Regions from separate parts of the Bacteroides sp. AM16-24 genome, predicted to be linked through region 2. Evidence: riboswitches for the same ligand, from Rfam matches in the RefSeq annotation. Region 2 holds a riboswitch; each other region holds the start of a gene.
The links. Region 2 has a riboswitch for cobalamin ahead of DW182_RS16660 (TonB-dependent siderophore receptor). Riboswitches for the same ligand answer to the same signal wherever they lie in the genome.

Region 1 (8,324 bases), on a different contig from region 2:
GTATTCAGAATGTTATCCACACGTACTTGCGAAGTAAGCTGCATGCCGTTCCCTAATTTCCACAAATAACCCACTAATAAGTTATGAACCGTATAAGGACGGGTTGAATAAGATTCATCAGTTGTGACATAACGTTTACCTATATAAGTAGTCTGCCACGAACAAAAGGCTTTTTTATAATCAAACGCCAGCCGTGCATTCCATTTCAATTCGGGCACATAAGGGATCTGCTGCATATAAGAGTTATCATCTACATGCTGCTTCTTCCGCGTACGCGAACGAGCCCAGCTGAAATTACCGGAAAGTGTAGTCTTGAAATCTCCAAAGCTAAGCACCATTTTACCAGTAAACTCTGCTCCCATCGAGAGGACATTACGTTTGTTCTGAGGTGTCCATATCCACTGGTTGCCATCTTTTGGAAGCCACAATATCCAATTGTCAATATGCATCAGATAACCGGACGCTTCTGCATTCAATGTCATCCAGGAGGTTAAATCATTCTTATAACCGATGGCTGCGTCATAAGAATAGCCGTCTTCGGGTTTCACATCGGGATTTCCACCGGGACGCCAATAAAGATCATTCATACTGGGAAAACGGTAATTGTACGACATGCTACCTTTCACGTAGAAGGTCTTGTCAAAAAAGTTAGTGGCAAAACCAGCCGACCATGTAGACACGTTCCGGCTATTATTCTGCTCGAACATATACTGTCCATGCAGTTGTAACCATGGCAATAATGTCCAGTTCGCCGAAGCTTGCAACGACAATACATTGCGATGATGCTTCAATGGCGGTTCGGGTACCGGTATATTATAATACACATCGTCTATCAGGTACTTAGCGGAATCCACATCAATGTAACTACTCACATTTACCAAGTCGTGTGTATAGGTAAGCGTAGCATTCAATACCAACTCGTCAACAGGTGCACACGAATAATCAGCAACCCCCTGCCATGTCTGCGAAGAGTTGATATTGCCTTCCGGGTCGAACAACCCGCCATCAAACCATTTGTCATACTTCAGACGATAATAAAGCCATGCGCCTTTTACATGAAATTCATGGATGCCACGCACGTAGTCGAACCCTACATACCCGCGAATATTCGTTTCATTCTGCTGTTCGTGTGTCTTTCCCACAATGCCTAATGGTTGGGGCAACATACGCTTCCCTTGTTGTATCCAGCCTACAGCAGCCAGTTGTGCGTACGGATTCAGTTTAAAGTACCCTTCCTGCATCGCACTCCATTGTGAATATTTGGCATCTTGCCGCTTCTCACGGAAAGCTTCATTAGTAAGTACTTTATTAATATAAGTATAGTCATTATCCGAATGCTGATAAAACAAACGCGTTTTCGAAACCACCCGTTTGCCACTTACATTAATCTGTGTTCCTCCGGTATATGTGTTATAAGAACCATATTCTCCAAAAAATTTACCTGTAACTCCCTTTCCCCACTCCGGATCATTGAAGATGTTTACACTCCCACCCACAGCACCGGTACCACTCTTCACATGACTGCTTCCATAATAAAGGTTCACGTTGTCGGCAAAGAAAACAGGGAACTGCGAAAAGTCAAACACTCCGGACATCGGCGGCGTGATATTGATTCCATTCCAGTTGACCCGGGTTTGCGCAGCACTTCCTCCACGGAAAGAGGCTGTAGATAATGCTCCCGTGCCCAGGCTCTTAATGTAGGTAGCTGAATTTTCGGTCAATAACTCAGAAAACGAACGGGTTTTATTGATTTGCAGCAATTCAGGCTCAAGATGCGTCACTTTTGCACCGGCATTTGCTTCATTGGCATGACGTATCCGACGGGCTACAATCTGCACCTCATCCAGATTCAGGCCATAGGCAATCGTATCCTTTTTCTGAGCTATCGCATCAGTCACCAGCAGGCATGCGGCAACTATCAGGAAAAACAGTTTTCTCATAAACTTAGATTATTGAACTTCGGATGATTCAGGGAAATAGACCTGATTGGGATAAATACCAACACGGTAACTTTCAACATTTCCACTCTCTTTATAATGACGAATATAACCACGCTGTGCCGAATAGTCCAGGCAGTCGCAGATATACACTTCCCCTTGCGGACTTACTCCACAACCATACATCATATCTACTCCAGGTACATGACGATGTAATTTAAAAGTGCCATCATCCGTATTCAACGTATAAATACTTTGTTGTGAGTCATTCGGAAGACCCGGTTTGCAGGTTCGCACACTAAAATAGATCAGAGTTTTAGTAGCATCCATGTCAGTCCGGTTATAGCTGATAGTTCCGGTTACATCCCCTTCTTTGGCTTCATTCTTACTGACAAAAGGCAGTCTGTAAGTAGTCACTACCTTCTCCGTCTGCGGATCAATACACTTTAACAGGATAGCAGTAAGTTTGCCTTTATCACGTTCGTTCATCAAAGCCCATATCTTGCCATTTTTGTCTTTCAGCAATTTACAGGTTTTAGTGACTTCCTCATTATAGACTTCTTCTATCATGCGGCTTCCTTCCAGAGTAATATTGTCCAGATCGAACACATAAACCCCTTTTGCTGTAATACCCAAAAGTTTATGTTCAGACACTTCCATATATTCTACCCATTTTCTGATAACGATATATTCCAAGGGAGTACCATAAGGAGGCACGGTACGAATCCGTACCAGCTGGCTGGGCAAATCAACACCGGAGACATTGTTACTTAAAAGATCGGAAACGATAGCAGTAGTATCCGATATAGCCACAATCTGACGTGGTAATCCTGCCTGTGTATAAAGTATCGTACCTTCGGATTCGAAAGTCTTGGAATTTACAATCTCGATTTTCTTAGAATTGTTCAAAGCGATGAAGTACTTCCCATTAATCATCGTAATAGATTGTGCTACATCCCCTAACGGTCGGTTATTCACAACACGAAAGACATCGGGACTCACCATCCCGTTACGGTACAATACAGATATAGCTCCCATATTCGTACCTATTCTTCCCTCGTTCAAAACAATAGCTTCGATATTACCCTCGCCCACTCCGGCAGGAAAATCATCCTCATATTCGCAGGCGGATAATGATACCATTAGCACTGCACAACATAACCTCAAAATGCGTTTCTTCTGCATACACACAATTATTTTCCGTTATGTTTCGAGGTACGAAGTCAGAGCAATGACCTCTCATATCTATAACAATATGAGTTGAAGCAATGTGAATCTCTTAAGTTCCTTTTCCCCCGAAACTGTAGATTGCAAACTTTGCAGGCAGGTCTTCTGACTCGCTTCCTCTCCGGAAGTCCTTCCCATCCTATACGGACAGTGGACAAGTGTAGAATTTATCCGAAAAGTTTAATGAAGCTCACAGCAGTGGGTCTGTTCAGGAGTTTCACCTGATTCCCTTTTCACCTCGTTTGATAAGATATATCACGAAGCACCCGAAAGCCGGATTCTTAAATCCGAGTGCAAAGATAGACATTATAAATCATGCAAGGAAGAATATTCTAAAAAAAAAGAAAATGAATTTAATGTTTTATTCTCTCTTATAAGTTTGCTTGGTTCAGTACTCAAGGCTTTATGAATAGGCCCCGTATATTCATTATATCTGAGTCTTATTTACTCCGTGTCTTCTCCGTATCTATACGCTTGGACTTGATACGGAGTTGGTACGGCTTTGACACGGAGTTGGTATGAAGCAGACTTGCAAGAATCCCTTCCTGACAGATTTCACAAATCTATTCCTCAAAAAAAGAGGAAGAAACGTTTGCCTGTTCCAAATAAAAGAAGTACTTTTGTGCCCGATTATTCCGCACCGGGTTCGACAAAGTGCTTTCTAAGTGATTAGAGACCACCCGACGGAGCTAACTTATACATTATATATAAGAAATGTACGCAATTGTAGAAATCAACGGTCAGCAATTTAAAGCAGAAGCTGGCAAAAAGCTGTTTGTACACCACATCCAGAATGCAGAAAACGGTACAACAGTAGAATTTGACAAAGTTCTTTTGGTAGACAAAGAAGGTGCTATCACCGTAGGTGCTCCCACCGTAGAAGGTGCAAAAGTAGTTTGCCAAATTGTATCAAGCCTGGTAAAAGGTGACAAAGTTCTCATTTTCCACAAGAAAAGAAGAAAAGGTCATCGCAAGTTGAACGGTCACCGTCAACAATTCACAGAGTTAACAATCACAGAAGTAGTAGCTTAATCAATTTAAAACAGTAAGAAGAAATGGCACATAAAAAAGGTGTCGGTAGTTCTAAGAACGGCCGCGAATCACAGAGCAAGAGATTAGGCGTTAAGATATTTGGTGGCGAAGTTTGCAAAGCTGGTAACATCATCGTTCGTCAAAGAGGTACTGAATTCCACCCGGGTAACAACATCGGTATGGGTAAAGACCACACTCTTTTCGCTTTAGTAGACGGAACTGTACAGTTCAAAGTAACCAAGGAAGACAGACGTTATGTATCTGTAATCCCCGCTGAAAGCGCAGAAGCGTAAGTTTCAGAATAAAAAATAAAGAAAAGGGATGTAATCCAATGGATTGCATCCCTTTCTTTTTATAGCAAAAACAACACCTTATTTGTTTTTTACTTATCTTTGTGCTCTCAAATCAAGATTTTAATCAAAACAAAGTATCAAGATATGCTTACCATCAAACAAATTACAGAAAACACCGACGCGGTGATCCGCGGACTGGAAAAGAAGCATTTCAAAAATGCTAAAGAGACAATAGACCAAGTAATTGCCTTTAACGACAAAAGACGTAGCACACAGTCTGTATTAGATAATAACCTCTCTGAAGTGAACTCTATTTCCAAATCTATCGGACAACTGATAAAGGAAGGGAAAAAAGAGGAAGCTGAAACTGCCAAAAGTCGTGTAGCCGAGCTAAAAGAAACTAACAAGACTCTGCAAGCCGAAATGGACCAGGCTGCTGAAGATATGCAGAATCTGCTCTACACCATTCCTAATATACCTTATGATGAAGTACCCGAAGGTGTGGGCGCCGAGGATAATGTAGTAGAGAAAATGGGTGGCATGGAAACCGAACTTCCCAAAGATGCACTACCTCATTGGGAACTGACGAAGAAATATGATTTGATTGACTTCGACTTAGGCGTAAAGATCACAGGAGCCGGATTCCCGGTTTACAAAGGAAAAGGTGCACAGTTGCAACGCGCACTGATCAACTTCTTCCTGGACGAAGCCCGCAAGGCTGGCTATCTGGAAATCATGCCTCCGACAGTGGTAAATGCAGCTTCCGGTTACGGAACAGGCCAGTTGCCCGATAAGGAAGGACAGATGTACCATTGCGAAGTAGACGATTTATATCTCATTCCAACAGCTGAAGTACCTGTAACAAATATCTATCGCGACGTGATTCTGGAAGAGAAACAACTTCCTATCAAAAACTGCGCTTACACGCAGTGTTTCCGTCGCGAAGCCGGATCTTACGGTAAAGATGTGCGCGGTTTGAATCGTCTGCACGAATTTTCCAAAGTAGAATTGGTACGCATTGACAAGCCGGAACATTCCAAACAGTCTCACAAAGAGATGCTGGATCATGTAGAAGGATTGCTGCAGAAACTGGAATTACCCTATCGTATCCTTCGCCTGTGTGGCGGTGATATGAGCTTTACCGCTGCTCTCTGCTTCGACTTCGAAGTTTATTCAGAGGCACAGAAACGTTGGCTGGAAGTAAGTTCCGTTTCTAACTTCGATACTTATCAGGCTAATCGCTTGAAATGCCGTTACCGCAGTGGAGAAAAGAAAACAGAGCTTTGCCATACATTGAACGGATCTGCATTGGCATTACCACGCATCGTTGCCGCTTTACTGGAAAATAATCAGACACCGGAAGGCATCCGTATTCCAAAGGCACTGGTGCCGTATACGGGTTTTGAAATGATTGACTAAAAATAACTGCGTTATTCTGGCGGGTAAATCATAATTCGCTCTTACACAGGTAACCTCAGACGTTTATACCATTACGTCGATATGGCCTGGTAGGGGCGAATTATCGTTCGCCCACATCAGTTACACAGCTTTTTAGAAGAAACTTTCTTTGTTTTTACCAAATAACCCGTATCTTTGTAATCCGTAACAATCTGAAAGTAATTACGTAATTATACCAACAAAATTTATAGATAATGAACAAAATCATTAGCAAAGAACATTTTTCTGAAAAGGTTTTTAAATTAGAGATTGAGGCACCTTTAATAGCCCGTTCACGTAAGGCAGGACACTTCGTCATTGTACGTGTAGGCGAAAAAGGTGAACGTATGCCATTGACAATTGCAGCGGCTGACGCCGTACGCGGTACTATCACTTTGGTAGTACAGGAAGTAGGCCTCTCCTCTACCCGCCTTTGCGAACTGAATGAGGGCGATTATATCACTGATGTGGTAGGTCCGTTGGGACAAGCTACTCATATTGAAAACTTCGGAACAGTGGTTTGTGCAGGTGGTGGTGTAGGCGTAGCTCCCATGCTCCCTATTGTACAGGCTTTGAAAGCTGCCGGTAACCGCGTTATTGCCGTACTTGCCGGACGTAGTAAAGAGCTGATTATCCTTGAAAAAGAAATGCGTGAAAGTGCAGACGAGGTCATCATTATGACCGACGACGGCTCTTATGGACGCAAAGGATTGGTAACCGAAGGCGTTGAAGAAGTCATTAAACGGGAGAAAGTGGACAAATGTTTTGCCATCGGCCCCGCCATCATGATGAAATTTGTTTGCTTGCTGACTAAAAAATATGAAATACCGACCGATGTCTCGCTGAATACAATCATGGTGGATGGTACAGGTATGTGCGGTGCTTGCCGCATCACCATCGGCGGAAAGACCAAATTCGTTTGTGTAGACGGACCGGAATTTGATGGTCATCAGGTAGACTTCGACGAGATGTTGAAGCGTATGGGTGCCTTCAAGAGCATCGAACGTGAGGAGATGCACAAACTTGAAGAAGGTGAATCCTGTAAAGTTATGCCGGAACCTGCACAGGAAGTAGACGAGAAAAGTCGTAATGCCGCATGGCGTCTGGAGCTTCGCAAGGCAATGAAACCCAAAGAACGCACCGCTATTCCGCGTGTTGAAATGAACGAACTCGATCCAGAATACCGTTCGCATAGTCGCAAAGAGGAAGTAAACCAGGGGCTGACAGAGGAACAAGCCCTGACGGAAGCCAAGCGTTGCCTCGATTGCGCAAATCCTGGTTGCATGGAAGGTTGTCCCGTAGGTATTGATATTCCTCGTTTCATCAAAAACATTGAACGCGGAGAAATACTCGAAGCTGCCAAGACACTGAAAGAAACCAGTGCTCTGCCTGCTGTTTGCGGTCGTGTTTGCCCGCAGGAGAAACAGTGCGAGTCAAAATGTATCCACCTGAAAATGAAAGAAAAGCCGGTAGCTATCGGCTATCTGGAACGATTTGCCGCTGACTATGAACGTGAAAGCGGGCAAATCTCCGTACCGGAAATCAAAGAAAAGAATGGTATTAAGATTGCCGTCATTGGCTCCGGACCTGCCGGACTTTCTTTTGCCGGAGATATGGCTAAATATGGTTACGATGTTACTGTCTTTGAAGCTCTTCACGAGATAGGCGGTGTACTGAAGTATGGTATCCCCGAATTCCGCCTGCCGAACAAAGTGGTGGATGTGGAGATTGACAATCTTGCCAAGATGGGGGTTAACTTTATTAAAGACTGTATCATAGGTAAGACTATCAGTGTGGAACAGTTGGAAGAAGAAGGTTTCAAAGGTGTATTCGTGGCATCCGGTGCCGGATTGCCTAACTTTATGAATATTCCGGGAGAAAATTCCATCAATATTCTGTCATCCAATGAATACCTGACGCGTGTCAACCTGATGGATGCAGCAAGCGAAGACTCTGATACTCCGGTGCCTTTCGGTAAAAACGTAGCCGTTATCGGTGGCGGAAACACAGCTATGGACTCAGTACGTACTGCACGTCGTTTGGGGGCCGAACGTGCTATGATTATTTATCGTCGCTCCGAAGAGGAAATGCCTGCGCGTATCGAAGAGGTAAAACATGCCAAAGAAGAAGGTGTGGAGTTCCTCACGCTGCATAATCCGATAGAATACATTGCCGACGAACAAGGAAAGGTGAAACAAGTTATTCTGCAAAAAATGGAGCTTGGCGAACCCGATGCATCCGGACGCCGTAGTCCTGTCCCCATCCCGGGAGCAACGGAAACGATTGACATAGACTTGGCCATCGTCAGCGTAGGTGTATCTCCCAACCCGATTGTACCTTCATCTATCAAAGGCTTGGAACTGGGACGTAAGGGAACGATTGCCGTGAATGACAGTAT
Region 2 (8,324 bases):
ACACATTGGAGCAAAATTACCCAAACTGGGTACAGCATCTGAACGGGGTAAAGCTGCCGTATTGTTGACTGTAACCAAGCAGCCGGCCACCAGCACGCTGGAATTAACGGATAAACTGGAAGCATCCCTGAAAGATTTACAGAAAAATCTGCCACCGGATGTAAAAGTCAGCACAGACATTTTCCGCCAAAGCCGCTTTATCGAAAGCTCTATCGGAAACGTACAGAAATCCTTGTTCGAAGGAGGTATCTTCGTGGTGATTGTACTATTCCTGTTCCTTGCAAATGTACGCACAACAGTGATCTCATTGGTTACACTACCACTTTCATTGATTACTTCACTGGTGACGCTGCATTATATGGGATTCACAATCAACACAATGAGTCTCGGTGGTCTTGCCATCGCTATCGGTTCGTTAGTGGATGACGCCATTGTGGACGTGGAAAACGTATATAAGCGACTCCACGAAAACAAGTTGAAACCTGTGGAAGAACGACTTTCCATATTGGACGTGGTATTCAACGCATCGAAAGAAGTACGTATGCCTATCCTGAACTCTACGCTGATTATCGTAGTTAGTTTCGTGCCGTTATTCTTCCTCACAGGTATGGAAGGCCGCATGCTGGTTCCGCTGGGTATTGCGTTCATTGTAGCATTGGCTGCTTCTACGGTAGTGGCACTGACGGTTACACCGGTACTTTGCTCTTATCTTTTGGGAAAAGACAAGAAGAAGGAAGAGAAAGAAAGCAGCGACTCGTATGTAGCACGTAAAATGAAACAATGGTATGGCGCTGCACTGGCTTTCGTACTGGGACATAAGAAGATCGTATTGGGCAGTACTATTGGTTTGTTCGTAGTAGCCTTAGTATGTTTCTTCACATTGGGCCGTTCATTCCTGCCACCTTTCAACGAAGGTTCGTTTACGATCAACATATCTTCTTTGCCGGGTATCTCGTTGGAAGAAAGTGACAAGATGGGGCATCGTGCAGAGGAATTGCTACTCAGTATTCCTGAAATACAAACCGTTGCCCGCAAGACCGGACGTGCCGAACTGGACGAACATGCACTTGGAGTGAATGTTTCCGAAATAGAGGCTCCGTTCGAATTGAAAGATCGTTCACGTAGCGAAATGGTTGCTGAAGTACGCGAGAAATTGGGCACCATCGTAGGAGCGAACATAGAAATCGGGCAACCTATCAGTCATCGTATCGATGCTATGCTTAGCGGTACGAAAGCAAACATTGCTATTAAACTGTTCGGTGATGACCTGAACCGTATGTTTACTTTGGGTAATGAAATCAAAAGTGCCATCCAAGATATTCCTGGTATTGCCGACTTGAATGTGGAGCAACAGATAGAACGTCCTCAGCTTATCATTTCGCCCAAGCGGGAAATGTTGGCTAAGTTTGGTATCTCATTACCGGAATTCTCTGAGTTCGTGAATGTCTGCCTTGCAGGCGAAACCGTATCACAGGTTTACGAGAAAGGCAAAAGTTTTGACCTTACCGTACGTGTACGTGATGATCTTCGCGACGAAATGGAAAAGATACGCAACTTGATGATAGATACCAGCGACGGAAAGAAAATACCGTTGAACTACATCGCCGAAGTGCGTTCTGCAATGGGGCCGAATACTATCAGCCGCGAGAACGTAAAACGTAAAATTGTGATCTCTGCCAATGTTGCCGACCGTGACTTGCGCAGTGTGGTGAATGATATTCAGGCTCGCGTGGACAAGGACATCAAATTGCCGGAAGGATATCACCTTGAATACGGCGGTCAGTTTGAGAGCGAACAGGCAGCAAGCCGCACCTTATTACTCACATCGCTGATGAGTATTGCAGTGATCTTCTTACTACTTTATCATGAATTCCGCAGTGTGAAGGAAAGTGCGATTATTCTTATCAACCTGCCGCTTGCATTGATTGGCGGTGTATTTGCTTTGTTGATGACAACGGGAGAAGTGAGTATTCCGGCTATTATCGGTTTTATTTCACTGTTCGGTATTGCTACCCGAAACGGTATGTTGTTGATCAGCCACTACAACCACTTGCAACGGGAAGAAGGACTGAATGTGTATGACAGTGTAATCCGCGGTTCAATGGACCGTTTGAATCCAATTCTGATGACCGCGTTGTCTTCTGCTCTTGCACTTATTCCGTTGGCACTGGGAGGTGATTTGCCGGGTAATGAAATCCAAAGTCCGATGGCAAAAGTTATACTTGGCGGTCTTTTAACTTCCACGTTCCTGAACGGTTTCATCATTCCGATTGTTTATCTGATGATGCACCGGAAACCGGCGAATTAACATCCATATAACTATTAACAATATCAAATAATGAAACGAATTCTTATATTTAGTTTTATCACTTTTTTCCTATATGCGGGGATGCGTGCCCAATCGATTGGCATAGACGAAGTGCTGCACCGCATTGAAGCGAACAATAAGGAGTTGCAGGCTAATGCGCAACTTATCACTTCACAGAAATTGGAAAACAAGTCGGAAAACAATTTGCCTGATCCCACTCTCTCGTATGCCCATTTGTGGGGTTCGGAAGATAAGAGCGAGACGATAGGTGAACTTGTTGTTTCCCAAAGCTTTGATTTCCCTACTTTATATGCTACACGCGGAAAAGTAAATCGACTCAAAACCGGTGCGCTTGATGCACAGTCTGCTGCTTTCCGTCAACAATTGTTGTTGCAAGCCAAGGAGCTTTGTTTCGATATCATCATGTTACAGCATCAGCAAGTGATTCTGGATGAACGCATGAAACAGGCTGAGGAACTCTCCACATACTACAAGAAACGTCTGGAAACAGGTGATGCCAATGTATTGGAAACAAACAAAATCAATCTGGAATTACTGAATGTACGTACAGAGTTCCGCGCCAATCAGACTGCGCTTGATAATGCCTGGAAATCTCTCCTTGCACTCAACGGAGACCAGTCTTTGCAAGACAATGAACTGAGCAGTTTCCGTTCCATCAATGATTATCCGTTGCCGCTTCTTCCTAACAACTATGAACAGTTACGTTCGGAAGTGTTGGCAGCTGATCAGACTTTGCTGTCATTGAGCAGTGAAAGTGCTGCTGCCCGCAAACAGATTTCTGCAAGTAAGCAAGGCTGGTTGCCAAAATTGGAACTGGGATATCGCCGTAATACTGAGTCCGGTACTCCGTTCAATGGAGTTGTAGTGGGCTTTTCTTTCCCACTGTTTGAAAACCGCAATAAGGTGAAGATAGCCAAAGCACAATCTCTGAATCTCGACTATCAGAAAGAGAACGCTACTTTTCAAGCTGAGGCGACCTTAGCAAAACTGTATAGTGAGGCGCAATCATTGCAAACCTCCATACAGGAATATAGGGAAGCATTCAGTTCACAACAAGATCTTGCATTACTGAAACAAGCCCTTACCGGTGGACAGATCAGCGTGATAGAGTATTTTGTAGAAGTTTCTGTGATTTATCAAAGTAAACAGAATCTGCTTCAATTGGAAAATCAGTATCAGAAGGTAATGGCACAGATATATAAGAGTAAACTATAAGAATATATTCTTATTATATTTATAAAGAAAGCGAAGAACCAACTCCGGCAATTGAAGGAGTTGATTCTTCGCTTTCTTTATAAATAGCATAACAAATCACAGTTTCGTAATTTTCCCCATAAATAGAATTGCTCCCGTACTCTTTTCCTTAATCACGAAAGCAAAAGGACGGTCTACATAGAAAGAAATAGGAGTAGATGGTCCAACGGAAGTTTCAAACATTCCACCAACTGTAACAGCTGCTGCTTCAGTACCTTCCTCATCTACATTTACATAAGTAAATTGCTGCAAAAGACCAATATACAACTCGGCAGCCGACATTTTTGAGAAATCAGCCTTATAACCATCAAAGGCATCCTTCATCCCCATAGCAACCATATCTTCTATGAGCATCTTGTTATACTCCACTTTAAAACGGGGAAGTTTAACCTGCAATTGCCTGCTCGACAAAGCTGCATTCCATTCCTTCCAGTTTTCATAAGTCAATTCGGACAAACTCTCATCCAAAGTCTTATCCACGGCAGGCAATAAGAGCACCATACTGAAAGCTTCGTTGCCATACGGCAATTCTGCGATAGAGAATGCTGAGTTCTGGACATAATTAAACGTTTCTGTCTGATTCATCATATTCACTTTCTGCTCAGCACCATCAGAATTAGTAAAATTTTCCTGGCGAGTATCCGATTTTTGGAATTGACTCTTCCAAATGCCTTTGAAGTAGAGTGCGTTAATCAAATACATACGCGCATCTTCCGGTATTCTCTGTATAACCTCTTTTATACAATTATTCGTCTGCTCAGCGCACCACCGGTTAATCACATCCTTCGCTGTGGGAGATGTGAAATCAAGTTCCTGTACCTGGGCATCATACATCTTCTTATTCACATCCACAAAAGAATCGTAAACTTTAAAACCTTGTTTTACCCAAATAGAATTGGCGATTCCTAATTGAGTGGTATTATCTAAATCCAATAAAGCTGAAGTTAATTTTTGATTATAATTATTCAGATCATCAAGAGAGAAAGAATCGGCAGGAAATCCCAATACGTCCTGCATTTCAGTAAGCGTATTGCCCGAAGCTCCGTTAGTAATCATTGATAAGCAAAATGATGCACTCAATGGAGACACAAAGACATTCGGCTTTTCCTTTTCGGTACTGCACACCTGATCGAAGAAACGGAAAGCAAAGTCTGTACCTTTGTCCATTAAAGCTTGTTCCGCACGGGTGAGATTGATGTCTTGACGTGGTTTAGGTTCCGGTTGAGGAGGAGTCTCATCATTTTGACAAGCTGCAAGGATACTGAGTAGGCTTAGCGCAGCAATAGTTTTCTTTAGCATAAGCATTATAGTATTAGTTTTCTATTAAGTTACTCTGTTAGAATAAATGCATAAATTTATAAAATACTGCACCACATTACAAATTAAACATAAATCTTTCTTATCTTTGCTCCCGGTTTTGTTGGAGTATGCCTTTCGGTATACTCCATGAAAAGGGAATTGGGTGTGACTCCCAAACAGTCCCGCTGCTGTGATCTCCTATTGCAGGATTTGCCAATCACCTGTGCCACTGCCAATATTCGTATGGTGGGAAGGCGGTAAATCCGGAGTAAGTCAGAAGACCTGCAAAACCGATCATTTCTTATGCCTTCGAGGAAAGGGCATGAGGTGTATCTATTTTTATAGCTTTCTATATATGATAAAAGATAATCTATGTCGGTACATCTGGCTACGGTTTTATTTGTTTTGCTTTGTATGTTGGCTTTGCGCCAGCCTGCAAGCACAACAGGTGGGAGACTCCATTACAGGAAAAGTACATGCAATTCCGGAAGTGGGGATAAAAGGTCGGCGTGTACCACCGGCTCTCTCAGCAACCGCCCCGCTCCAACAGATGAAGAAAACTGATATGGAACGTTTGGGAGTATCGGATGTGGCCGATGCAGTTCGCCATTTCTCGGGAGTCAGCGTTAAGGATTATGGTGGAGTTGGTGGATTAAAGACTGTTTCTGTACGCAGTTTGGGAGCGCAACATACAGCAGTCAGCTATGACGGAGTGACTGTCAGTGATTGTCAGTCAGGGCAGGTAGATATCTCCCGTTTTTCGTTAGACAATGTTTCTGAACTGGCACTCAGCATTGGGCAGAGTGATAATATTTACCAGACAGCAAAGATGTTTGCCTCTGCCGGTGCTTTAAGTATCGAAACCGCACGTCCGGACTTTAGTGACAGACCTTTCCGGTTGCTTGCAAATATGAAAACCGGTTCTTACGGGCTTGCTAATCCTTCTTTATTTTATGCTCAAAAATTAAGTAACCGTTTCAGTCTTTCTGCCCATGCTGATTATTTACGAGCAGACGGCAATTATCCTTTCAAAATGTGGAATGGGAATAAACTGATTGACTCCAAACGAAACAATAGTGATATAGAGACTTATCGGGCAGAATTAAATTTGTTTGTAACTCTGAATGAGAAACAGGATTTGAAAGCCAAAGTTTATCTCTTTGATTCGGAAAGAGGGTTACCCGGCGGAGTAATTTATGACAATCCGTATGCTGCCGAAAGACTATATGACCGTAATTACTTCGGCCAATTGAAGTATGAGAATCGGTTCTCTGAGAAATGGAAACTACAAGCAAGTGGAAAATTTAACTTCAGCTGGAACCGGGACTATAATAATGAATCTTCCGGTATTACAGACAATCGTTTCCGCCAGACTGAGACTTACTTATCCGCTACCCTATGGAACGAACCGGTGAAAGGGTTATCTTTCTCATTAGCACAGGATTTCGCCTATAACTATTTGTCAACGACTTTACAGAACAATCAATATCCGGAACGTTTCACCTATTTAACAGCAATAGCCACACACTATAAAAGCAACCGATTTTCTGCTACCGCTTCCCTGCTGAATACTTATATTACAGAGAATGTACGGACAGGAAAAGCTGCTGCAGACCGTAAACGCCTTTCCCCCGCTGTCAGTCTGTCGTGGAAACCATTTGATTTTGGTCTACGTTTCAGAGCTTCATACAAAGATATCTTCCGTACACCGACATTCAATGATTTGTATTATCTGGTAATTGGCAACCATAATTTAAAGCCTGAAGTTACCCGGCAATTCAATGTAGGTACAACGTGGAGTTCTACTTCATTGGAATTTATCGACTATCTAAGCCTTTCAGTAGATGCTTATTATAATCGGGTGAAAGATAAAATTGTGGCAGTACCCACTATGTTTATCTGGAAGATGATGAATTTAGGTAAAGTCGAAACCATTGGTACGGATATTAACCTGGCAATTGAAAAAGAATTAGCAGAACATTATAAGTTATATCTCACAGGAACTTACAACTTCATGCAAGCGGAAGATATTACTGACCGTAATTCTAAAATATGGCGGAATCAGATTATATATACTCCGAAGCATTCAGGTTCAGGAAGTCTGACTTTTGAGAATCCGTATGTCAACCTGACTTATAACATATTGTACGCTTCGGAACGCTATTCAATTGCCCAGAACATTCCGGAAAATCGTATTAAATCTTACACTGACCACAGTATATCACTCTCGCATACCTTTAAATGGAAGAAGCAGTCACTACGCATACAGCTGGATGCCTTGAACCTAAGTGATAAGAACTACGAAATAGTCCGCTTCTACCCGATGCCCGGACGCAATTACAAAGTAACAATCAACTATAAATTATAAACTAAAAACAAAAACTATGAAGAAGTATTGGTATAAAACCGCCATGCTGGTTATAGCATTAGGAGCATTTACCGCATGTAGTGATGATGACGAACCGACAATTCCGAAAGGACCGATAGCACCTGTTAATGGAGCATATGTTATTAATACAGGAAACTGGGGAAAGAATAATGGTACTATACAATGGTATGACAGAGATCTGAAGACAATTAGTGCAGATTTGTTTGCAGCTGCCAACGGAGCAGGTATCGGTGATGCACAGGACTTGTGTATATATGGTACAAAAATATATATCACTTGTTCCAGTTCAGCCAAGATTGAAGTGGTGGACAGAAAAGATTTCGCTCGTATAAAAACGTTGAACTTAAAAGACGAAAGTGAGAAGTCTATCCAACCACGATATATGACAGCTACCGGAGGAAATGTTTATTTCACCTCATACGATGGCACGGTATCACGCTTGGACACCACGAACCTCTCCATCACCGGAAAGATAGAAATAGGAGATCATCCGGAAGCATTGACTTCTGCAAATGGAAAACTCTATGTAAATCTGTCAAATTATAACAATGATGGTACCGGCAAATACGTGGCAGTTGTCGATATTGCTACTTTCAAGAAAACGAAAAACATAGAAGTACTTCTCAATCCTTATGATGTTTGTACAACCGGAGAAGACGGAAAAGTATATTTCATTTCATGTGGAGATTTCAGAGGAAATCCAGTTCAGACATTACAATGCATCGACCCGCAAACAGATCAGGTTACGGAAATATGCCCAGCCAGCAAAATAGCAATAAAAAACAACAAGATCTATCTCATTTATGCAGAATATTACGAAGATGCCGCTCCTAAAAGCATTTCTGTATATGACATGAATACCAAGCAAACTACGCGGTTTGCCAACTACAGCGATTTCTCCAATCCTGGTAATATTGTAGTCGACCCGGCTACAGGAGATGTAATTATCATCGATCAACCCTTCTCTGCTCTCAACGACATATATGTTTATGGTAGTGACGGCGTACTTAAAAAGAAGTTGGAAACCGGATACTATACCACTAATATGCGTTT
Region 3 (8,324 bases), on a different contig from region 2:
GTTGCTGTTCACTCTATTGGGAGAGGAAAAGGAAATTGCTTACTATCCCAGCGGGAAGCCGTATCTGGCAGATAAATCTGCATCTATCAGTATTTCTCATACGCGTGGATATGTATCGGTGATTATCGGTGAAGCTGGTAAGGAAGTGGGCATTGATATAGAGCAATACGGTGAACGGGTGCATAAGGTGGCGCATAAATATATGCGTGCTGATGAATCCCTTTCTTCGTATCAGGGAACGGATACCTGGGCGTTGTTGCTCCATTGGTCGGCCAAAGAAGTGATGTTCAAGTGCATGAATACGGCGGAGGTTGATTTCCATGAACATCTCCGTATTTTCCCTTTTACGGTTGCTGAAAAAGGAGCTTTCTCAGCTGAAGAGTACAGAACGCCGGAGCAGCGTAAATTTGAGATCCGATATCTCCTGCATCCGGACTTTGTGCTGACCTGGCAAGTCGATTAATTTTAAAAACATGATACTATGAAACTACAACGCTATTTCTGTCTTCTTCTTTTTGGCTTGCCTCTGTTGGTTTATGCACAGTCGAATAAGACTGTTACGGTAAGTTATGAACGGTCTGCCAAGGGGGAAGTGACTTTCTATTCCGAAACTCAGTCGCATACGCCTTATACGGTATCTATGACTTTTTCCCGGTTGAGTAATACGACTTCCACCGAGGGGGAGATTTATGATGCCGTCATTCATTATGGCAAAACACGGCTGTTGACTTTGCGTCCGTCTACGGAAAATGTTCCGATTGGATTCTCCTATCGCTATACCTATAGAAAAGGAAATAACCGTTTGAAGGCAGATACTAATTTTGTATACCTTTTCCCTTTAGCGCCTGGTAAGGTGGTTCGGGTTAACCGGATGGTGTCTTTAGAGAAATTCTTTGGGAAGGAAGGAGAGAAACGAATTACGGGACTTGGTTTTTCTACTACTGCCGGTGATACCATTTTTGCTTCCCGTGGCGGACTTGTGACCGAGGTTGTTGATAATGCCGCTTCCACTTCTGAAAATACATCGTTTCATGCAACGGAAAATTATCTGGAAGTTTTCCATAAGGACGGAACTTTTGCCCGTTATAAATTATTCCAGAATGGAGGGATCTTTGTTTCTCCGGGTGAAGAGGTGATTCCGGGACAGCCGCTTGGCATCATTGGCGGAGAGAACTACAAGCAGGGTTCCCATTTGCGTTTCAGTATTTATTGTCCCGATCAGCCGGATTACTCGTATGTACCTGATTTTTGTCTTTCTCAGGAGGAAGTAGGCAAGCCTGAACCTCGTGTGATGTATAAGTCCTGGCACCCTGTCGCGATTGTTGTGCGGGAGATGAGTAAGAAGGAGAAGAAGAAATTTCTGTCAAAGGAATGAACTGTTGACAAAAAGATAGTAAAACTTTTGTTTAATCCTGTATAAATGCTTATATTCGACCCGTGGAAGATTTTCTACGGGTCTTTTTGTTAACTAAATGTCAAAATAATAAGCAAGCACTATGGAATTACCTTTTGCAGAGTCTTGGAAAATTAAAATGGTGGAACCCATTCGGAAGAGTACCCGCCAGGAACGTGAGCAGTGGCTGAAAGAAGCCCATTACAATGTGTTCCAGCTGAAATCCGAGCAAGTATATATCGATTTGATAACCGACTCCGGTACGGGAGCAATGAGCGATCGCCAATGGGCAGCGATGATGTTGGGCGACGAAAGTTATGCAGGTGCTTCCTCCTTCTTCAACCTGAAAGAAGTGATCACCCGTCTGACTGGTTTTGAATATGTCATTCCCACTCATCAGGGACGTGCAGCCGAGAATGTGCTTTTCTCTTACCTGGTACATGAGGGAGATATTGTTCCGGGTAACTCTCACTTTGATACCACCAAGGGGCATATCGAGGGCCGGAAGGCCATTGCTTTGGATTGCACCATCGATGAAGCGAAAAATACTCAGTTGGAAATACCTTTTAAAGGCAATGTCGATCCTGTGAAATTGGAAAAAGCATTGCAGGAGCATGCTGACCGTATACCGTTTATCATCGTTACCATTACGAACAACACGGCCGGCGGACAGCCCGTATCCATGCAGAACCTTCGTGAAGTCCGTGCTCTTGCGGATAAGTATCATAAACCTGTATTATTTGACTCCGCACGTTTTGCGGAAAATGCTTACTTCATCAAAATGCGTGAAGATGGCTATAGCGGTAAAACAATCAAGGAAATTACGAAAGAGATGTTCGAACTGGCAGATGGTATGACTATGAGTGCCAAGAAGGATGGTATCGTCAATATGGGAGGCTTCATTGCTACACGAAAAAAAGATTGGTACGAAGGTGCCAAAGGCTTTTGCGTGCAATATGAAGGGTATCTTACTTACGGTGGTATGAATGGTCGTGACATGAATGCACTTGCCACAGGACTGGATGAGAATACGGAATTTGATAATCTGGAAACCCGCATCCGTCAGGTAGAATATCTGGCAAAGAAGTTGGATGAATACGGTATTCCTTATCAGCGTCCAGCAGGTGGACATGCCATTTTTGTGGATGCAACGAAGGTACTGACGCATGTGCCGAAGAATGAATTCCCGGCACAGACTCTAACGGTTGAATTGTATCTTGAAGCCGGTATCAGAGGATGTGAAATCGGTTATATCCTGGCAGACCGTGATCCGGTTACTCGTGAGAACCGTTTTACCGGGCTGGATTTATTGCGTCTTGCTATTCCCCGTCGCGTATATACGGATAATCACATGAATGTGATAGCAGTAGCGTTGAAGAATGTTTTCGACCGTCGTGAAAGTATTACTAATGGAGTCCGTATTACTTGGGAGGCTCCCCTGATGCGTCATTTCACTGTTCAATTGGAACGTACATAACTACTTTCTTTTTCATAATACAAATGAGGTTACCCGGATTCATATATTGAAGGGGTAACCTCATTTCTTTTATTTATCTTCTTTCTCGTTATTCATTCTGTAACTTAATGCTCCTGACGGGCATTTCTTGATTTGAGCGATCAATTCTTCCGTCGTTGCATTTTCAGCCGTTATCCACGGTTTTTCTTTCGGATGATATACATTCGGAAGGGTCTTGGTACAAATGCCTGCATGTTGGCACAGGCCGGGTTGCCAGATGATGGTCACTTCCCCGTTCGTATATTCTTTCTTTATATTCATAACTATTTATTATTGAATGTGAATACCTTTCATTACAAATCTTTTCCATTCGGGATGTTTGTGAATGTATCCCGCTACAAACGGGCAGAGAGGTACTAATCTAAGTCCTTGTTTTTCTATATCTTTTAATGCTTTTTCTACTAACTGGCTGCCGATGCCTTTACCACCCAGTTGAGTGGGTACTTCGGTGTGTGTCAGGTAAATCTCCCCATTCGTTGATTTTATATACTCAATCTTTGGAGTATATTGATCGACATGGAACTCATATTGGTGACGTTCTTCATTGTCGATCAGTTTATAATCTGCTTCCATAACTCTTCGTATTGATTGTTTACTGTATGTATAACACGCGGATGATGAAATTTGTTTTGGGAAAGTTACAGAATAAAATGTCCGGGCGAAATCCCTTCGACCGGACACCATTCAAATAAACTTGGCAGAGTTTATTGTTCCTTACTTTCTTTGAAGCCGAGTGGATGAATGAAATGAGGGGACGATTTGCCCGTTTCATTTAGACTCAACGCTTTTTCCTCGAAAGCAGTGATAAAAACAGTGCATGGCAGGTCTTCTGACTTGTTTCTGTTGCCAGGCGCCTTCCCGGAAGCGGACTTCCAGTGGCTATTGGTAGTTTGCCTGCAACCTATCATGAAACTTACAGCAGCGGGACTGTTCAGGACTTGCACCTGATTCCCTTTTAATTACCGTCTCTGAACAAAGACAGTAAACCAATGCATCGCAAAGATAAGGAAAAAAGTGATTAGTGCAAACCGTTTCTTACTTTTCCTTTGCCAGGGTGAATACGAATTCTAATCCGCCCCCCTGGTTGTTCTTGGCCGAAATGGTACCTCCATGGATGATTACCGAGTTCTTTACGATAGCCAATCCCAATCCTGTACCGCCCAGTTTGCGTGAGCGTCCTTTATCTACCCGGTAGAAGCGTTCGAATAAGCGGTTCAGATGTTCGGGAGAGACGCCCACGCCGGTATCGGCAAAACTAAAGTAGTAGAAGTTCTCGTCCTCGCGGAAACAGCTGATGTTGATGCGTATATCCGTGCCTGCATAAGCAATGGCATTGTCCATCAGGTTGCGGAAAATGGAGTATAGCAGGGAGTAATTTCCCCGTAGTTGTATCTTCGGTTTTAGGGAGTTGACTACGGTGATATGCTTTTCTTCCAGTTCCAGGGATACCTCGTTTACGATATTGCCTACCAACAGGCTGATGTCTACTTTCTCCATGTCGATCATGTTGGCGGCTTCGTCCATACGCGTTAATACGGAGATGTCGCGTAGCAGTCGGCTTAACCGGTTGCTTTGGGCATAACATCGCTCTATGAATGTCTGCATCTTCTCCCGGGAGATGTTTTCATTGTTGACGATGGTTTCCAAATAGCCCTGTATACTGCTGACCGGGGTTTTCAGTTCATGTGCGATGTTCTGCGTCAACTGGCGTTTCAGGCGGATCTGCTCTTCTTCCTGAGTGATGTCATTGATGGATATCTCGAAGCTTAAATCCTGGAATATAATACATTCCACAATAAACATACGTCCATTCTTATTGATGCTGATAGACATACGCTTTTCTTCCTTGCCCGGACGCTTGGGAGCTTTGTTGATGAAATCCGTGATTTTCTGGAACTCACTGATGGAGAATATTTCCTCTGTTGTTTGCAGGTTGGAGTCTGAAATCAGATTGCTGTATTGTGTGAACAGGTTGTTGACCAGGATTTCTTTCTTGTCCTTATTGAATACGCCCAATCCTTCATGTGAGGTTTGTAAGTGGGTGATCAACTTCTCCCGCTCAATGTATAGCGCCTCTTTGGTTTCACGCAGTCGCTTGTATATCTGGATGATATGCTGTGAAATCTCTCCCAGTTCGTTGTGCGGGAAGGCGGATTGCATATCTGTTTCCACAGGCTCATTCTTGTCAGCACGTTTGGCAAACTCACGTAGCTGATTGATGGCTGTCCCCAGTTTAGAGGTGAACTTGTAGAAGATGAATATTAATAGCAATGATACGATGACGGTAAACCAGATATAGTGCTGGTCTGCTGCAAGGTGTCTTACAAGGTTCAGGTCGTAGGGGAGGGCGGAACGTATGATGTAGCCCTCATAGAGTGTGGCGGAATAGAAGTAGGGCACTCCCGTTGTTTCGGAAGTACGGCGTACATCATACCCTTTTCCTTCTGCCAGTGCTTTTTGCACTTCCGGGCGGTTGATATGATTGCCTAATTTCTGATTTTCGTAGCTGTCATATAATACGTCACCCTGTACATTAACTACCGTAATACGTAAATCCTGTTTGATGTATTTTTGCAGGTATCGTTCCAGTGTGGTGTTCCATAAGCTGTCCGGAATGCGGGCAAGCTCCTGGTGCAACCGTTCATTATAGTCCTGTAGCTGTATATCCAGCAGATCTACCTTGTATTCTTTCTCACGTTGGTATTGATACGCCAGGAAGCATCCGGCAAATACCAGAAACAGTGAAATGACCGAAAGAAATAACCTTCGGCTGAACGACAGGAAATGTGTGGTATTATTCAGCTTCGAAGCAGTATCCATATCCTAAGCGAGTTACGATGCATTTTCCATAAATACCTATTTTCTTACGCAAACGGGTGATGTTCACATCGATGGTGCGGTCCAGTACATAGACCTCGTCGCTCCATATCCGTGCCAGTATATCTTCGCGGGAGAATACGCGTCCTTTGCTCTGGAGGAGTAAAAGTAATATCTCAAATTCTTTTTTGGTGAGAGGGGCTTCCTCCCCATCGATACTAACTTTCTTTTTCACAATATCAATGACTAATGTTTTGTAGCTGATTTGCTCCGGTGCCCGTTCTTGTTCTCCTTGTTGGGTGCGGCGCAATACAGCTTTGACGCGTGCGATGACTTCACGCAGAGAGAAAGGTTTGGAGATGTAATCATCAGCTCCCAGATTGAAGCCGGTTACCGTATCATTTTCCGTATCCTTGGCAGTGATGAATATAATAGGTACCTGAGCGGTTTTCTTATCTTTCTTTAGCAGGCTGGCCATTTTGAAACCGGATATTTCTCCCATCATCACGTCCAGTAGCAACAAGCTGTAGCTACCGATATCCATTTTCAATGCCTCTTCGGCAGAGTGGGCCGTGTCCACTTCATACCCTTCATTTTCAAGGTTGAATTTCAGGATCTCGCAAAGGTCCTCTTCATCGTCTACAACTAAAATACGATAATCGTTCATTGCTTTTTCTAATTAATATGAGGTATTCAAAACAAATTCTCCTACCACAAAGTTATACTTTATTTCTTTTCAGCGACAAAGGTGCGGTGTTTTTGTTACGGGAAAGTGAAACACGTGTTACAATTCGGTTACATTTTAGTGTGTGCTGAAGGTTATTCGGTAAGGCTTTGACACAGTTTTGGTAAGGTGAAGAACTGTAAACTATTACTTTTGCATTCCAGTTTTTCAGTTTTTATACTTACCTTTGTCTTAATATAAATAACATTGGTATGAAAGAGTTGACTAGTATAGATTTTCGGCGATATAAATGGCGTTTGCCTGCTCTGATAGCTTTATTGGTGGTGGTTGTGGCAGGTTCCTTTTGGCTGAATACCGCTCCGTTCCGTTCCGGTTTTGAGATAACGGATGAGTTGGGAGGCAACATCTTTCCTTCCAGTATTCTTTCTGTAGCGACGACGGATGCTCAAGTCATTGTTCCGGCTGATTCTTTATATGTGGGGAACTCTAAATCCTGCATTTCTATTCGGATTCGTTCAGGAAAGGCATACAGCAGGGTGCGTATTGAAGTTGCTGAGACTCCGTTCTTTTCCCGTTCCGTATCTGAGTTTGTGTTGGCTAAACCACGGACGGAATATACGATCTATCCCGATATTATCTGGAATTACGAAGCACTGAAGAATAATAATCAGGCGGAACCGGTCAGTGTGGCTGTTAAGGTAGAAATGAATGATAAGGATTTGGGGCAGCGGGTTCGTACTTTTTCTGTTCGCAGCATCAATGAATGTCTGTTGGGGTATGTCACGAACGGGACTAAGTTTCATGATACAGGAATTTTCTTTGCGGCATACGTAAATGAGGAGAATCCGATGATTGACAAATTGTTGCGTGAAGCATTAAATACACGTATTGTCAATCGTTTCTTGGGCTATCAAGGTGGCAATGCTGAAGTGGTGGACAAGCAAGTCTATGCTTTATGGAACGTGCTTCAAAAGCGCAACTTCCGTTACAGTTCTGTTTCCAATACCAGTCTGTCCAGTAATGTGGTCTTTTCCCAGCGGGTTCGCACGTTCGATGATGCACTGGAGTCTTCGCAGATTAACTGTGTGGATGGTAGCGTGCTGTTTGCTTCCCTGCTTCGTGCCATTAATATAGAGCCGATATTGGTTCGTACTCCGGGACACATGTTTGTGGGGTATTATACGGATGCCGGTCGCAAAAATAAGAACTTCCTTGAAACCACTATGATTGGAGATGTGGATCTGGATGATTTCTTTCCGGATGAGAAGCTGGATTCAACGATGGTAGGTAAATCACAGAATCAAATGTCACGGCTAACATTCGATAAGTCTAAACAATACGCTAATAATAAGTATAAGCAAAATGAAGAAGGAATACATTCCGGGAAATTGAATTACATGTTTCTGGAGATTTCTAAGGATGTGAGAAGGAAGATACAGCCGATAGGGAAGTAGAATAGTAAAAAGCATGTGGCCTGTTCGTCTATAAAATTCCTTTGTTTATAGAATGTTATTTTAAATATCTTAAAATATTGGGAACTGATGTATTTCATTGATTATCTTTGCGCTCGAAAACAAGAATATGATTTTCATTGAAGTTTGATAGAGATTTAATAAGATATTGAAGACTATAATGGTCTTCATTCATAGATGATGATTGGGACAGTCGGTTCGTGAGAATCGGCTGTTTTTTGTTTCTGTTTGTTTGCATATCAACGGCGGTAGTGTTACTTTTGCCGGACGAGGTCAGGTGGCCTCGTTTTTAACCTCTGAATAACAATGGCACAAAGCAAGAAGTTTATCTCTCCGGGGGCATGGTTTTCCATGATGTATCCCGTAGATTGGAATGAATTTGAAGATGGAGAAGGCTCTTTTCTCTTCTATAATCCTAATGAATGGACCGGAAATTTCCGT

Region 1: linked by a shared signal. The riboswitch ahead of DW182_RS18070 (DUF5074 domain-containing protein) and the one ahead of DW182_RS16660 (TonB-dependent siderophore receptor) in region 2 are both predicted to bind cobalamin.
Region 3: linked by a shared signal. The riboswitch ahead of DW182_RS01210 (GNAT family N-acetyltransferase) and the one ahead of DW182_RS16660 (TonB-dependent siderophore receptor) in region 2 are both predicted to bind cobalamin.

Annotation. Positions count from the first base shown of each region.
Region 1 covers NZ_QRKI01000018.1:66,396-74,719, reverse strand. The annotation lists gene DW182_RS18075 (TonB-dependent siderophore receptor) at 1-1,940, opposite strand, end outside; gene DW182_RS18070 (DUF5074 domain-containing protein) at 1,950-3,122, opposite strand; cobalamin riboswitch at 3,242-3,449, opposite strand; gene rplU (50S ribosomal protein L21) at 3,879-4,196, shown strand; gene rpmA (50S ribosomal protein L27) at 4,220-4,489, shown strand; gene serS (serine--tRNA ligase) at 4,634-5,908, shown strand; gene DW182_RS18050 (bifunctional dihydroorotate dehydrogenase B NAD binding subunit/NADPH-dependent glutamate synthase) at 6,142-8,324, shown strand, end outside.
Region 2 covers NZ_QRKI01000015.1:108,683-117,006, reverse strand. The annotation lists gene DW182_RS16675 (efflux RND transporter permease subunit) at 1-2,308, shown strand, start outside; gene DW182_RS16670 (TolC family protein) at 2,339-3,544, shown strand; gene DW182_RS16665 (serpin family protein) at 3,641-4,882, opposite strand; cobalamin riboswitch at 4,984-5,187, shown strand; gene DW182_RS16660 (TonB-dependent siderophore receptor) at 5,238-7,250, shown strand; gene DW182_RS16655 (DUF5074 domain-containing protein) at 7,267-8,324, shown strand, end outside.
Region 3 covers NZ_QRKI01000001.1:308,150-316,473, forward strand. The annotation lists gene DW182_RS01190 (4'-phosphopantetheinyl transferase superfamily protein) at 1-463, shown strand, start outside; gene DW182_RS01195 (M23 family metallopeptidase) at 482-1,375, shown strand; gene DW182_RS01200 (tryptophanase) at 1,497-2,870, shown strand; gene DW182_RS01205 ((4Fe-4S)-binding protein) at 2,940-3,170, opposite strand; gene DW182_RS01210 (GNAT family N-acetyltransferase) at 3,180-3,482, opposite strand; cobalamin riboswitch at 3,711-3,915, opposite strand; gene DW182_RS01220 (cell wall metabolism sensor histidine kinase WalK) at 3,945-5,729, opposite strand; gene DW182_RS01225 (response regulator transcription factor) at 5,704-6,393, opposite strand; gene DW182_RS01230 (hypothetical protein) at 6,663-7,865, shown strand; gene DW182_RS01235 (DUF3805 domain-containing protein) at 8,190-8,324, shown strand, end outside.